DNA from 3 places in the Flavobacterium branchiarum genome. Region 3 is predicted to be linked to each of the others. Evidence: riboswitches for the same ligand, from Rfam matches in the RefSeq annotation. Region 3 holds a riboswitch; each other region holds the start of a gene.
The links. A riboswitch is a leader RNA that binds a small molecule or an ion and turns the genes downstream of it on or off. The one in region 3 is predicted to bind cobalamin.
Positions count from the first base shown of each region.

Region 1: linked by a shared signal. The riboswitch ahead of QWY99_RS03850 (TonB-dependent receptor plug domain-containing protein) and the one ahead of QWY99_RS09610 (TonB-dependent receptor) in region 3 are both predicted to bind cobalamin.
Region 2: linked by a shared signal. The riboswitch ahead of QWY99_RS10490 (cell surface protein) and the one ahead of QWY99_RS09610 (TonB-dependent receptor) in region 3 are both predicted to bind cobalamin.

Region 1 covers NZ_JAUFQQ010000003.1:744,784-749,130, reverse strand. The annotation lists gene cobT (nicotinate-nucleotide--dimethylbenzimidazole phosphoribosyltransferase) at 1-154, shown strand, start outside; gene tnpA (IS200/IS605 family transposase) at 169-597, shown strand; gene QWY99_RS03860 (adenosylcobinamide-GDP ribazoletransferase) at 845-1,642, shown strand; gene cobC (alpha-ribazole phosphatase) at 1,627-2,163, shown strand; cobalamin riboswitch at 2,241-2,471, shown strand; gene QWY99_RS03850 (TonB-dependent receptor plug domain-containing protein) at 2,500-4,347, shown strand, end outside.
Region 2 covers NZ_JAUFQQ010000003.1:2,255,358-2,259,704, forward strand. The annotation lists gene QWY99_RS10480 (CusA/CzcA family heavy metal efflux RND transporter) at 1-1,398, opposite strand, end outside; gene QWY99_RS10485 (hypothetical protein) at 1,483-1,860, opposite strand; cobalamin riboswitch at 2,112-2,296, shown strand; gene QWY99_RS10490 (cell surface protein) at 2,428-3,633, shown strand; gene QWY99_RS10495 (DUF5074 domain-containing protein) at 3,664-4,347, shown strand, end outside.
Region 3 covers NZ_JAUFQQ010000003.1:2,045,320-2,049,666, forward strand. The annotation lists gene QWY99_RS09595 (hypothetical protein) at 1-194, shown strand, start outside; gene QWY99_RS09600 (alpha/beta hydrolase) at 610-1,425, shown strand; gene QWY99_RS09605 (DUF1810 domain-containing protein) at 1,567-2,031, opposite strand; cobalamin riboswitch at 2,392-2,601, shown strand; gene QWY99_RS09610 (TonB-dependent receptor) at 2,718-4,347, shown strand, end outside.

The DNA of each region.
Region 1 (4,347 bases), 1.3 Mb from region 3:
ATTGAATTATCTAGAAGTACAATCTGTTCTACAACTTGATTTACGCTTAGGCGAAGGAACGGGGTGTGCAATTGTTTTCCCAATAATACAATCGGCAGTTGCTTTCTTAAACGAAATGGCAACTTTTGAGAATGCTGGGATTAGTAATAAGTAATTTATATTAAAGATATGCCATTTATAAAAGTTTATATACATTTTGTCTGGAGTACTAAAAATAGATTTCCATATCTAAATTCGGTTGAGCTACGAGAGAAAGTATGGAGACACATTAAAGAAAATGCAAAAGAAAAAGGAATCTATATTGATTATGTAAATGGATATTCAGACCATTGCCATTGTCTAATTTCGTTAGGAGTTGATCAAAACATTCAAAAAATAATTCAGTTAATTAAAGGAGAATCATCATTTTGGATTAATAAAAATAAACTAACAAAAGAAAAATTTGAATGGCAAGATGAATATTTTGCTGTATCTGTATCTGAGTCAATTATTGATAAGGTTAGGAATTATATTAAAAATCAAGAAGCACATCATTCTAAGAAAACATTTCAAGAAGAGTATGATGAATTTTTTCTCAGATATGGATTTCAAAAATAAATAATAAATAAAGATTTGGCTAAAGCCAAAAAACTTAATAAATTTTGTATCCTCCAGATAAATCTGGAGGCAATTAAATGAAAATTAAATATCATTATAAAACAAAATTGATCTATATTCTAAAAAATAAATCTAAAGGCAATCAAATTACAGACATTCTTAAGATTCAATTGCCAACATCTTTAGATGTTGGATAATAATTATCAAAATCAAATTGGCTTTAGCCAAATAACAACAGCTACTTTAAATGAAAAAACAACTTCATATCTTTTTTACCGCTTTAATGTTTTACACTCGAATTCCATGTCCAAAAAACATTGATCACAATCCCGATTATCTAAATAAAGCAAGTCGCTATTTTCCTTTAATTGGATGGATTGTTGGAGGTCTTTCTTTTTTAGCCTTTTATGGCGCTTCATTTTTGGTTTCTACTACAGCTTCAATAATTATAGGAATGATTACAGGAATCTTAACTACTGGCGCTTTTCATGAAGATGGTTTTGCCGATGTTTGTGATGGTTTTGGTGGCGGTTGGACCAAAGAAAAAATTCTTTTAATTATGAAAGACAGCGCAATTGGTGCTTATGGTGCAATTGGTGTGGTATTACTATTTTTATTGAAATTTCAATTACTAACTGAATTAATAACGATAAAATCAATTACAAATCAGCAAGCTGTTTTTATAATCCTTCTGCTATTTATTGCTGGGCATTCTATTAGCCGCTTAGCTGCGATTAGCATTGTATTCACACATGAATATTCTCGTGAAGATGCTTCAAGCAAAAGCAAACCTATTGCAAAAAGCTTTAGCTGGAAAGAAGTTGTAGGAGCATTCTTTTTTGGTTTATTACCTCTTTTAATTCTTTCTTATTTTCAATATCAATTACTTTGGGTTCTAATTCCAGTATTTTTGACACGTTATTTTTTAGCACGTTATTTTCAAAAATGGATTGATGGTTATACTGGGGATTGTTTAGGCGCAACTCAACAAGTTTGCGAAGTTATCTTTTACTTAAGTGTTATAGCAATATGGAAATTTATTTAGTACGTCACACCGAAACTGTTTGCGAAAAAGGAGTTTGTTATGGCCAAACAGATGTAAACATAGCCCAACCTTACGATGTAATTTTTGAAACCATTGTACAGCAATTGCCTAAAGACGCCTTACTATATACAAGTCCTTTGCAACGTTGTACAATACTAAGCAAGTACATCCAAAAACAAACTCAAATTACAAATTACAAAGAAGACATACGTTTAATGGAAATGAATTTTGGTGATTGGGAAATGAAAAACTGGAACGAAATCTCCCCAGAAGAACTAAACCCTTGGATGGAAGATTTTGTAAATATTCGCGTCCCAAATGGAGAATCTTTTGTCGATTTACATGAAAGAGTTTCTGATTTTATGGAAAATGAAATACTAAGTAAAACTTCCCAAAAAGTAATTATTGTTGCTCATGCTGGAGTTGTCCGAAGCATTTTATGTCTTTTAAATTCTCTTCCTTTAAAAGATGCTTTCCAAAATAAAGTCGATTTTGGTCAGGTTATAAAAATCGTAATTTAAATCCTAAAACGATTCATTTGATTTGCATTTTGGGTTAAAGTCAGAACAAATTCTAATTTTAAGCATTTTTACCTTTATATTTGCAGCCATATTAAGGTTGTGTTATTTTTTCACACATTAAAAGGGAATTAAGTAATTGAAGATTTAAAAACATCTAAATCTACATTCAAAAAGCTTGAGCTGTACCCGCAACTGTAAACTTAGTTCCGTAAGGAATGCTTATTGTTAGCTACAAAACCACTGTTTTAAAACGGGAAGGTAAACAATAAGACGTAAGCCAGGAGACCTGCCTTTGTTAACAAATATCGAACTCTCGGGAAGAAGAGTTTAGAAATTATGACATTACAAAAATTCTTTATCTGCTTTTCTATCTTAATTTGCCAATTCATTTCGGCACAAAATGACTCTATAACAAAACTAAAAGAAGTTATAGTTTCAGATACTAATCTCAAAAAATATTCTGATTCACAGTCTATTCAAGTACTTAACGATTCCATAATTAATCGAAACCAAGCCTCTTTAACTTCTCTTTTAAATTACAATACTGTTATTTACTTTAAAGAAAATGGCCTCGGAATGACTTCTGCACCCTCTTTTAGAGGAACTACTGGTGCACAAACGGCAGTTATATGGAATGGAATTAATATCAATTCGCAATTTTTAGGTCAAGCTGATTTTAACACAATCGGAACAAGAGATTTTAATTCTATAGCTGTAAAAGCTGGAGGAGGAAGTATTCTATATGGCAGTGGAGCTATTGGAGGAAGTATTCATCTTAATAATGACTTAACTTTTAAAAATAATTTCTCAAATCATTTATTTTTTAGCGCAGGAAGTTATGACACCTATAGCTTAAATTATCGCACTGCTATTTCATCAAAAAAATATAGCCTTCAGGTTAGCTTTTCAAGAAATAGCTCTGAAAATGATTTTAAATATCCAGGTAACAGCAATCAAAAAAATCTCAATGGGGAATACTATAACACGAGTTTAAACACAACATTTGGTTATAAAATTGATTCTAGAAACACTTTGAAATTATACAGTCAATTTTATGATTCAGAACGTCATTTTTCTTTGACTTCTCCAAACGCTACAAAAACAAAATATAATGATTTCAATACTCGTAATCTCTTAGAATGGGAGAATGTATTTAATCGTTTTACTTCCAAATTAAGAGTTGCTCACATCGGAGAATCTTATAAATATTTCCCAAATATTACTTCCGATTTTTTCACTCATGGAAAAGTTGAAACATCTATTATAAAATACGATTTAGCTTTTGATGTAAATGACAAAATTAAACTAAATACAATCATTGATTACAACCGTAACAAAGGATACGGCTCTAGCATTGATAACGTTAGTAGAGAAATAGGATCTGCTAGCTTATTATTACAACATTATGTAACTGATAAATGGGACTACACAGCCAGCATTCGTCAGGAAATAACAGATCAATACGGAAACCCTTTCCTTTTTTCTTTAGGTACAAGATATCAATTTACAGATTTTTATCGCATCAAACTAAATGCTTCAAAGAATTTCAGAATGCCTACTTACAACGATTTGTATTGGCAAGGAAGTGGAAATCCTGATTTAAAACCAGAAAATTCATATCAAGCAGAAATTGGTAATGAATTTTTCACAAAAAACTTTTCCTTATCTCTAACTACTTATTACAATTCAATAACAGATTTATTGCGTTGGATACCATCTGAAGGTGGAGGCGATAATTGGTCTCCCGAAAACACAGACAAAGTTAGAGCCTACGGTGGTGAAGTATTATTAGAATGGAGAACGAAAATAAAGAACCACAACTTTACTCTTAATGGAACATATGCTTATACCATTTCTGAGAGCCAGCAATTGATTAAAGGTCAATTGATATACAAACAACTTATATATGTTCCCTATCATAAATTAACTGGATCTGTTTCTTATAATTGGAAAAAAGTTTCATCCTATTTTCAATACCTATACAATGGCGAAGTTTACAGTACACCCTTTAACAGTATTTCTGGAATTGTAAAACCGTACAACATTGGTAATCTTGGAATCGATTACGAACTAGGAAAAAGGAACAGTTACAAAATTGGATTTCAAATACTGAATATTTGGAACGAAAATTATCAGCCTGTAATCAGCAGACAAATGCCTGGAAGAAATTACACTATATATATA
Region 2 (4,347 bases), 210 kb from region 3:
TGATAATATAGGTAGGTAAACGATAAGGATTATTATTTGTCCAAAAACAGCAGCGTTCATCATTCGTCCTGCTGATCCTGTAACTTCTTTGTTCATACCTTCTTGCGAAAGAGTATCTATGTCTTTATACTTTTTGGTACTGTGTAAGTGATGTAATATGGCTTCGACTATAATTACTGCCCCATCTACAATCAATCCGAAGTCAAGCGCACCAAGACTCATAAGATTCCCGCTTACGCCAAAGGTATTCATCATGATAATGGCAAATAACATTGCCAACGGAATCACTGATGCTACAATAAGTCCGGCTCTTAAATTCCCTAAAAATAATACCAGTACCAAGACAACAATCAAGGCACCTTCGATAAGATTTTTTTGAACGGTACCAATGGCATTATCAACCATTTTAGTACGATCTAGAAAAGGTTCTATCTTTAAACCTTCTGGTAAAATCTTCTCAATTTCGGCAACTCGTTTCTTTACATTTACAATAACATTATTGGCATTTTCGCCTTTAAGCATCATCACTATTCCACCCACAGATTCTCCTAGATCGTCTGTCGTTAATGCTCCATATCGTATTGCCGAAGACATTTTTACATCGGCTATATCCTTAATAAGAATTGGAGTTCCTGCTTGGGTGTTTTTTACAATAATATTCTGAATATCACTTATATTCTTAGTAAGTCCAACACTTCGAATATAAAGTACCGTTGGACCTTTCTCAATATATGCACCTCCAGTGTTTTCGTTATTGCTACTTAATGCTGTAAACACTTCTTTAATGGTAAGACTTTGCGCCTTTAGTCGTGCTGGATTTACTGCAATTTCATATTGTTTAAGTTTTCCTCCAAAAGTGGCTACATCGGCAATTCCAGGAGTTCCTAGCAATTGTCTTCTGATAGTCCAATCCTGAATTGTTCTTAAATCTTCGAGCGAATACTTGGCTTCATAACCTGGCTGCGGTTTTACAACATATTGATATATTTCACCAAGTCCTGTTGTTGCAGGAGCCATTTCGGGAGTACTGGCATTTTCATCAATCTCTACTTTTTGTAAACGCTCTGCAACTTGCTGACGTGCCCAATACACATCTGTATCATCATCGAAGACGATAGTAACTAGCGAAAGTCCGAAGCGTGAAATACTACGACTTTCTTTTAATTGCGGAATATTACTTATTGCCTGTTCTATCGGAAAAGTAATAAGACGCTCTACATCTTCTGCTCCAAGTGATGGAGCTGTTGTAATAATTTGTACTTGATTGTTTGTGATGTCTGGAACGGCATCAATAGGTAAACGACTCACTTCATACACACCATAGATAATCCATAGCAATGTAAAGACGCCAATTACCAGTTTATTCTTAACTGAAAATTGTATTATCTTATTAAGCATAATTTGATTTAATTTTAGAAATAATAACGCTATGGCTAAAACATATTAAATGCCTTAACCACAATAAAATTTTTGAAAATCAAATTATACTACTGGAGGTCTAAATACCGAAAATAAAGCGGGGTTAGCATACAAATTACATGTATACGGAATACCTTTAGTCTGTGTTAGACTAGTATTAAAAGGAATGTAAATGGCATGTTTGTCTGTAGGTATAAATACAAGTTGCAACGAATAACCACTTATATTTTTAAAAGGAAGTTGCATATCGCGATCACCGTCATCATCATCTTGATCTTCGCCCCAATAATGCATTTCTAAAAAATCAATAAAACTTACTTTCTTTATTTCTATATGTTCATTAAAATGCTGAAACAGCACTGGCAGTTTATAAAACTGCTGAAAAACCCCAATATTAGAGGTTATTAAAAAAATAAATATGTAGATAATACTCTTTTTCACTTTGACAAATTTAACTTTTATACCTAAATAATTTATGCCAATAACAATAACCGCTCAATTTTTATGATTACACAAATACAAACCAATTTTACTTTAGTTTTTCACAATTAAATTCATAAAAAACTAAATTATTACAACTTAAACACTGTTTTAAAAAAACAATCCTAATCTAATCCTATCTAATCCATTGAAAAGCTTTGGTAATACTACTTTAGTGAATTTGCTTTAAATTATTTCTATCTATATTTTCTATACATTTGCCGAAATCTGGTGCGCCATAAAAAGCACTTAATAGGGAATTCGGTGAGAATCCGAGACAGACCCGCTGCTGTAAGCTCCGCATTAAAGTTTTTGAAAAATATATCCACTGTTTTTAAATGGGAAGGATTTCAAAAATGGAGTAAGTCAGAAGACCTGCCAGATAATATAATGTTTGACGCTTTCGTGGAATAAAGCTAAGGACAATGCTGGTTTTGTGTGCTTAAATGCGTGCGCAATCATCATTCCTCTATATTTCCGTAAGCGTTGTAATTATTTGCTTTTTATTCAAATAAATCACAATTAAATATGGAAAGAAATCCTTCTAAAATTTTAAAACTCTCGTTTCTATCAATTCTCTTGCTTGGTTTTATGGCTTGCGATAAAGATGAAAATCAGGAAAATGTAAATCCTACCGAAGTACTCACTGAATCCTACACAGTTAACCGCTTTAATGTTCTGAATATTGATCCGAATCTACCTAGCGATTCAAAACTTACTTGGAGTATCAATGACTCTATTATTTCACAAAGTTCACAACTAGATTTCATTAGCCCGTATTTAAAAAACTATCCTCTGACTTTGAAAGCAGAAACTAATGGAATTGTAAAAACATATACGGCTGTAATTAATGTAACTAAAGAACCAGTAAGTTATAGTAAATACATCTCTGATGTATCTGATTTCCGTCCTGCTGTAGGTCAGTTTACCAATGAAATCCCAATATACGCACCCGGAAATACAGAAGCAAATCTCATCAATAGAGCAAAAAAAGCACTTGTAGGATCACAAGCGAGCATGATCTCGCTAGGAGGTTTTGGAGGTTACGTTGTATTTGGCTTTGATCATACAATCCCCAATATGAATGGAAGAGACTTTAAAATTTTAGGGAATGCATTTTGGGGAGGTGAAGCCAATGAATCACGCTCAGGATCTTGTGAACCAGGGATTATTCTTGTTGCTTATGATAAAAATAAAAACGGAAAGCCTGATGCAGACGAATGGTACGAGATTGCAGGAAGTGAATATTTTAAAAAGACGACAATTAAGAATTATACCATTACCTATTTCAAACCTGATGCTAACAAACCTCAAGTTGCAGGAGATGAATTTTGGCAAACTGACATAGAATATATAAAATGGAATGATAACCTTGGTGGTTCTGGGTATAAAACACAAAGTACCTTTCATTCACAAAGCTATTATCCGCTTTGGATTACTGAGGCTTCCTATAGCTTAACTGGGACAAAAATCGAAAACAATTTTTATGACCAAAGTGGAACTGGAAACTATTGGGTAGGTAAATCATTTGATTTTGGATATGCTGATAATGCGCCAAATAATGATGAAGGTTCTAATATTGATATTTCTTGGGCTGTCGATAAAGATGGAAAATATGTAAAACTTCCTGGGATAGATTTTGTTAAAGTATATACAGGGATAAATCAAGAAGCTGGTTGGTTGGGAGAAGTTTCTACTGAAGTTTCTGGCGCCTATGACCTATATATAAAATAAAAATAAACTCTAAAAATTCAACTTAAATAAATGAAACAAAATTACTTTTTACAAATTCTGCTACTTTTTGTATTTCTTACCAATGCGCAAGTAAAAGTGCAGGATGAAATACGATATAATCTTAAACAAAACTTATCTGCTAAAATTCAACAGAATAAAAGCACTGCTACTGCTACGGATTTTGATGCGATTGAATATTGGGTAGGTACAGGTGCTAATAAAGCTGCATTTGTTGTACAATGGAATGATGGCAAAAACTCAGATGCCTTAGTATGGGGCTTTAGATGGGATGGCGAAGCAACAGGTATTGATATGGTACGAGCGATTGCAAAAGCAGATCATCGTTTTTATGCACTACAATATGATTCAGGAACAGCTCTTGGAACTACAATTGCAGGATTGGGTTTTGACTTAAACGGTGTTAATACTATTGGGCTTTACAAAGATGGAAACCAAACCTATCCGCTATATCCTGTAAACGGTATCGTAAATACAACAGGGGCTAATTTTGACAATTTTACAGTTATAGATGCTACAGATCACTGGCAAACACAATCAAACAGTAAGGGATATTGGTCGTATTCTATAAAAAAAACGACTGATACGGATTTTAACCCCTATGATTTAACTGCTGCCAATGGTATTCTAGAAAATAATTCTTGGAATGTTTGGAACTATAACACTGGAATGGTAGAATTACCTATTGCTTCAACA
Region 3 (4,347 bases):
TTAAAAAGTCTGAAATAAAAGTAATTGTATTTGCAAGTGGCAGAATACTGGAAATTAGTAAAGATGTGAATCCTGAAATAGTCTCGAACTCGACTATTGCTAAAGGAAGAAAAGGAAAAATTGCAATAACACCAGTTGAATTCGTAACCAATAATCCTTCGGCTAATTTCAACTCAATGGAAGAACAATTATAGATATAAAGTTGTGATTCGACTAAAGAGGAAAACACTTAAATATAAAAAAAAACAGCTTAATTTTAACGTTAAAATTAAGCTGTTTTTTTTTATTAATATCAATAGTGAGTTTTTATTTAATCAAAAATATTCATCAAATGAGTTAATGTATTTAATTTAAATGCAACATCTATATTATCAATCTATTAAATCACTTTATGTTAAGTAAATTATTAATATTTTATCAGAATAGAATATCTATCAAAATCGCACATTTTTGTCATTCATTTTGCACTAATTTTTAATAGTAATTCGCTTTTTTCTTTACTAATAAATTTATGTCGAAAACGATAAAATATTTTTTACGTATCAACATATGTAAATGCATTTGTTTTTTTTACTTCTGAAATTTGCATTTCAATTATAAATAAAAAAAATGAAAACACTATTTTTTACAACACTATTACTTGCTTCGTCATTAGCAATTTCTGCTCAAGATATTATTCATAAAAAAATATTCAGTGCAAAAATGAATAAGGATATTGAAACTGTAATAATCACACCTAAACTTAAAAAAGGAGCAACCTATAAAACTGTTTATATACTCCACGGTTATAGCGGAAATCCCGATAGAACTTACACAAAAGATATTCCAGATCTTGTTAGTAAATCTGAAATGTACCAAACCATCTATGTTTTACCCAATGGAAATTTTAATAGTTGGTATGTAGATAGTCCTGTTGATAAAACTTCACAATATCAAACTTTTATCGGAAAAGAATTGGTGGAATATATAGATTCTAATTATCCATCAATTAAAAATAGAAAATTTAGAGGAATTTTAGGTTGGAGCATGGGCGGTTATGGGGCAACAAATATTGGAATAACTTATAAAAATACTTTTTCAATTGTCGGAAGTACTTGTGGAGCAATTGATTTTAATCGTTTTGGAGAAAACTTTCACAATTATCAAGTAGACAAGTTTCTGGGAGAGTATAAAAATTTACCTCAGGAATATTTAACTTTTAATAAAGCTGATAAAATGAAAGAATCAAATCAATTTTATTACTTTGATTGCGGCACAGAAGATGGTCAAATGATTGATATGAATAGGGATTTTCATCAACTTTTAACCAATCAAAAAATTGAGCATTTTTACATTGAATCTCGTGGAGGACATGACACTAATTATTGGAGTAAAGCACTGTCTAATCAATTAGCTTTATTTGAAAATCAATTTAATATCCAATAAATTAAAAATTGAAAATTTATTCTTGTTTTTGAATCTACGAAGTAGTAGGTAGTAAAATTAAAATAAAAAAACACTACAGATTTGCTATGGCAAATACAACGTAGTGTTTTTTTTGAGTAAATAATCTATTGTAATACTGCTTTATAACAGTGTAGTTGTTTCAATAGATTCCTTTATAATTGAATTAATAATGGACAAGGTAAGAGGATCTTTTTCTCCAGAGAAGAAGGCGTCCAGTACGTGCTGAAAAATTGGGTTGCTATTTTCTACCATGGTAAAAAGAGTCATCGAAGAGCGTAGCTTTCGTGATTCTAACTCTCCAAGGATAGATTCAATAGATTTCATTTTAAAAGTCAAAATCAATTCTGAGATCTCAATAAGATGCTTACCTAAAATCGGGTGAGCAACAAAATCTGTAGCTTCATTTAAATCTGTAATAGCATAAAATTTAGAAGTATCGCTAGTGCCTAATCCTACAATTTGAGGGAAGATAAACCACATCCAGTGGGTTTCTTTTTTTCCCTTTTTTATTTCAGAAAGAGCAGTAAGATACAACTGGTTTTGTGCTTCTAAAAAGCGGATTAAATCTTTGTTTGTGTTTGGCATTATAATATCATGTTGGGTAAAAAAAGAGTGCAAAAGTACTTAAAAATATAGGTAAATCCAAATCAAAGACGCAGGTAGTGTGTGTTTTATGATGAAGTAGTGTAATATCTTACTTTAATTGTTGTATAAAATAACTTCAATTCTTAGTTGTAATTCAATAGTAAAATTACTCTAATTGTGACTTCATAACACCAATTGAAACTCCCTTGTATTCTTACTATGTTCACTTTATTTTTAAGTTCATGAACACTACAAATATCTTACTTTAACCATTTATAGATTTCCTATTATTATTGATGATTTTAATGTGAAAATTGTAATTTTATTAGATAACAATTATTTTTTATGAAGTATAGTTATATCTTTACCTAAAATTTTGGTCTATTTTTTCTTAATAATTTAAGCAAAAATAGTTAAAAGGGAATCAGGTGTAAATCCTGAACAGGCCCGCTACTGTAAGTTCTATATAAGTCTTTAAACGTTACTTATGTCACTGTTTGCTCCAGCAAATGGGAAGGCAGTTTTAAAGATAGAATAAGTCAGGAGACCTGCCAAAATCACATAGTTTAAAACTTTCGAGGAACAAAGTTGAAGAACAAGAAAACACCCTATTATTTTATAATGGGCTTTTTTTCTTATGATTCTGTTTTATTATACCTCGCTAAGTTTTTATAATTTATTAAGTGATGTATAATAGAAAAAAAAGATTCTTATTTATTTTTACGTTGTGTGCCCCATTCGTGCTTTATTCTCAAGCATCAAATGATAGTATTCGACCTTTAAAAGAAGTAATTCTAAAAGGAAAACCTTTTCAAGAAGTAATTCCAGTACAAAGTCTTTCAGGGAAATTACTAGAAAATTTAGCCAGCCATAATGTTGCCGATGCCCTTCGCTACTTTGCTGGAACTCAAATTAAAGATTACGGAGGACTTGGAGGACTTAAAACAGTCGATGTACGTAATATGGGTACCCATCATGTGGGTGTTTTTTATGATGGAATTCAATTGGGTAATGCCCAGAATGGAGTTACTGATTTAGGTAAATATTCCTTAGACGATATGGAGTCGCTTACGATGTATAATGGACAGAAAAGTGAAATTTTTCAGTCGGCAAAGGACTTTGCGGCAGCTTCAGCAATTTATCTAAAAACAAAACGCCCTGTTTTTGATGATAATAAAAAGACACATTTGTTAGTACGCTATAAAACGATGTCTATAAATTACAACAATCCTTCTTTTAGATGGGAACAAAAATTAAGTGATAAAGTAAGCATGAGTGTAAGCTCAGAATACATCAAATCAAACGGTCAGTACAAATTTAGATATAAAAGAGACAATCAAGATGGTACCGTGGCATATGATACTACAGCAACAAGGCATAATAGTGATATAGAAGCATTACGATTTGAATCAGGTATTTATGGTAAAATCAATAACGGTACGTGGGATGCAAAGGTGTATTACTATGATTCTGATAGGGGAGCACCAGGAGCTATTGTTGAAAACAAGTTTTCAGATGGATTCAGACAAACTGATAAGAATTTCTTCGCACAAGCATCTATAATAAAGGATTTTACAAAAAAATATAAATTTCAGGCAAAGCTTAAATATGCAGATGATTACACACATTATGTTGCACGAGATACCACAAGCATATTAGGCGAAATAGTAACAGAAGGAGCACAGTCCGATGATAGTTATTATCAAAAAGAAATATATTTCTCTGCAGTAAATATGTACAGCATATTACATACGTGGGACGTTTCGCTATCAACCGATTTTCAATACAATAAATTAGACGCAACAAGAAAAGGAATACAAACGCAGTTTTCGTTTCCGCAACGCTATACGGCATTATTTTCATTAGCAAGTTCTCTTAGAGTTGGACAATTTAAGGCTTTAGGTAGTCTTGTTGGGACTTATGTGCAGGAAGAAGTACGTTATAACGCCAAAGCGCCAGATAAAAAAGAGTTGACTCCTGCTTTGTTTATTAGTTATACCCCTTTTAAAGATTATGACTTTAATATTAGAGCATTTGCAAAGCGCATATTTAGAATGCCAACTTTTAATGATTTATATTATACTATGGTTGGTTCTAGTACACTACGACCTGAATATATGAATCAATACGATATTGGTTTTACTTATAATTTGCCCGCAGGAAAAAGTTTCTTTGATAAATTTTCTATTCAAGCAGATGCCTATTATACTGATACTAAAGACAAAATAGTAGCAGCTCCTACAGGAAATTTATTTCGTTGGATGATGACAAACATGGGACAAGTAAAAGGACATGGTATTGAAACGGTTATCAATA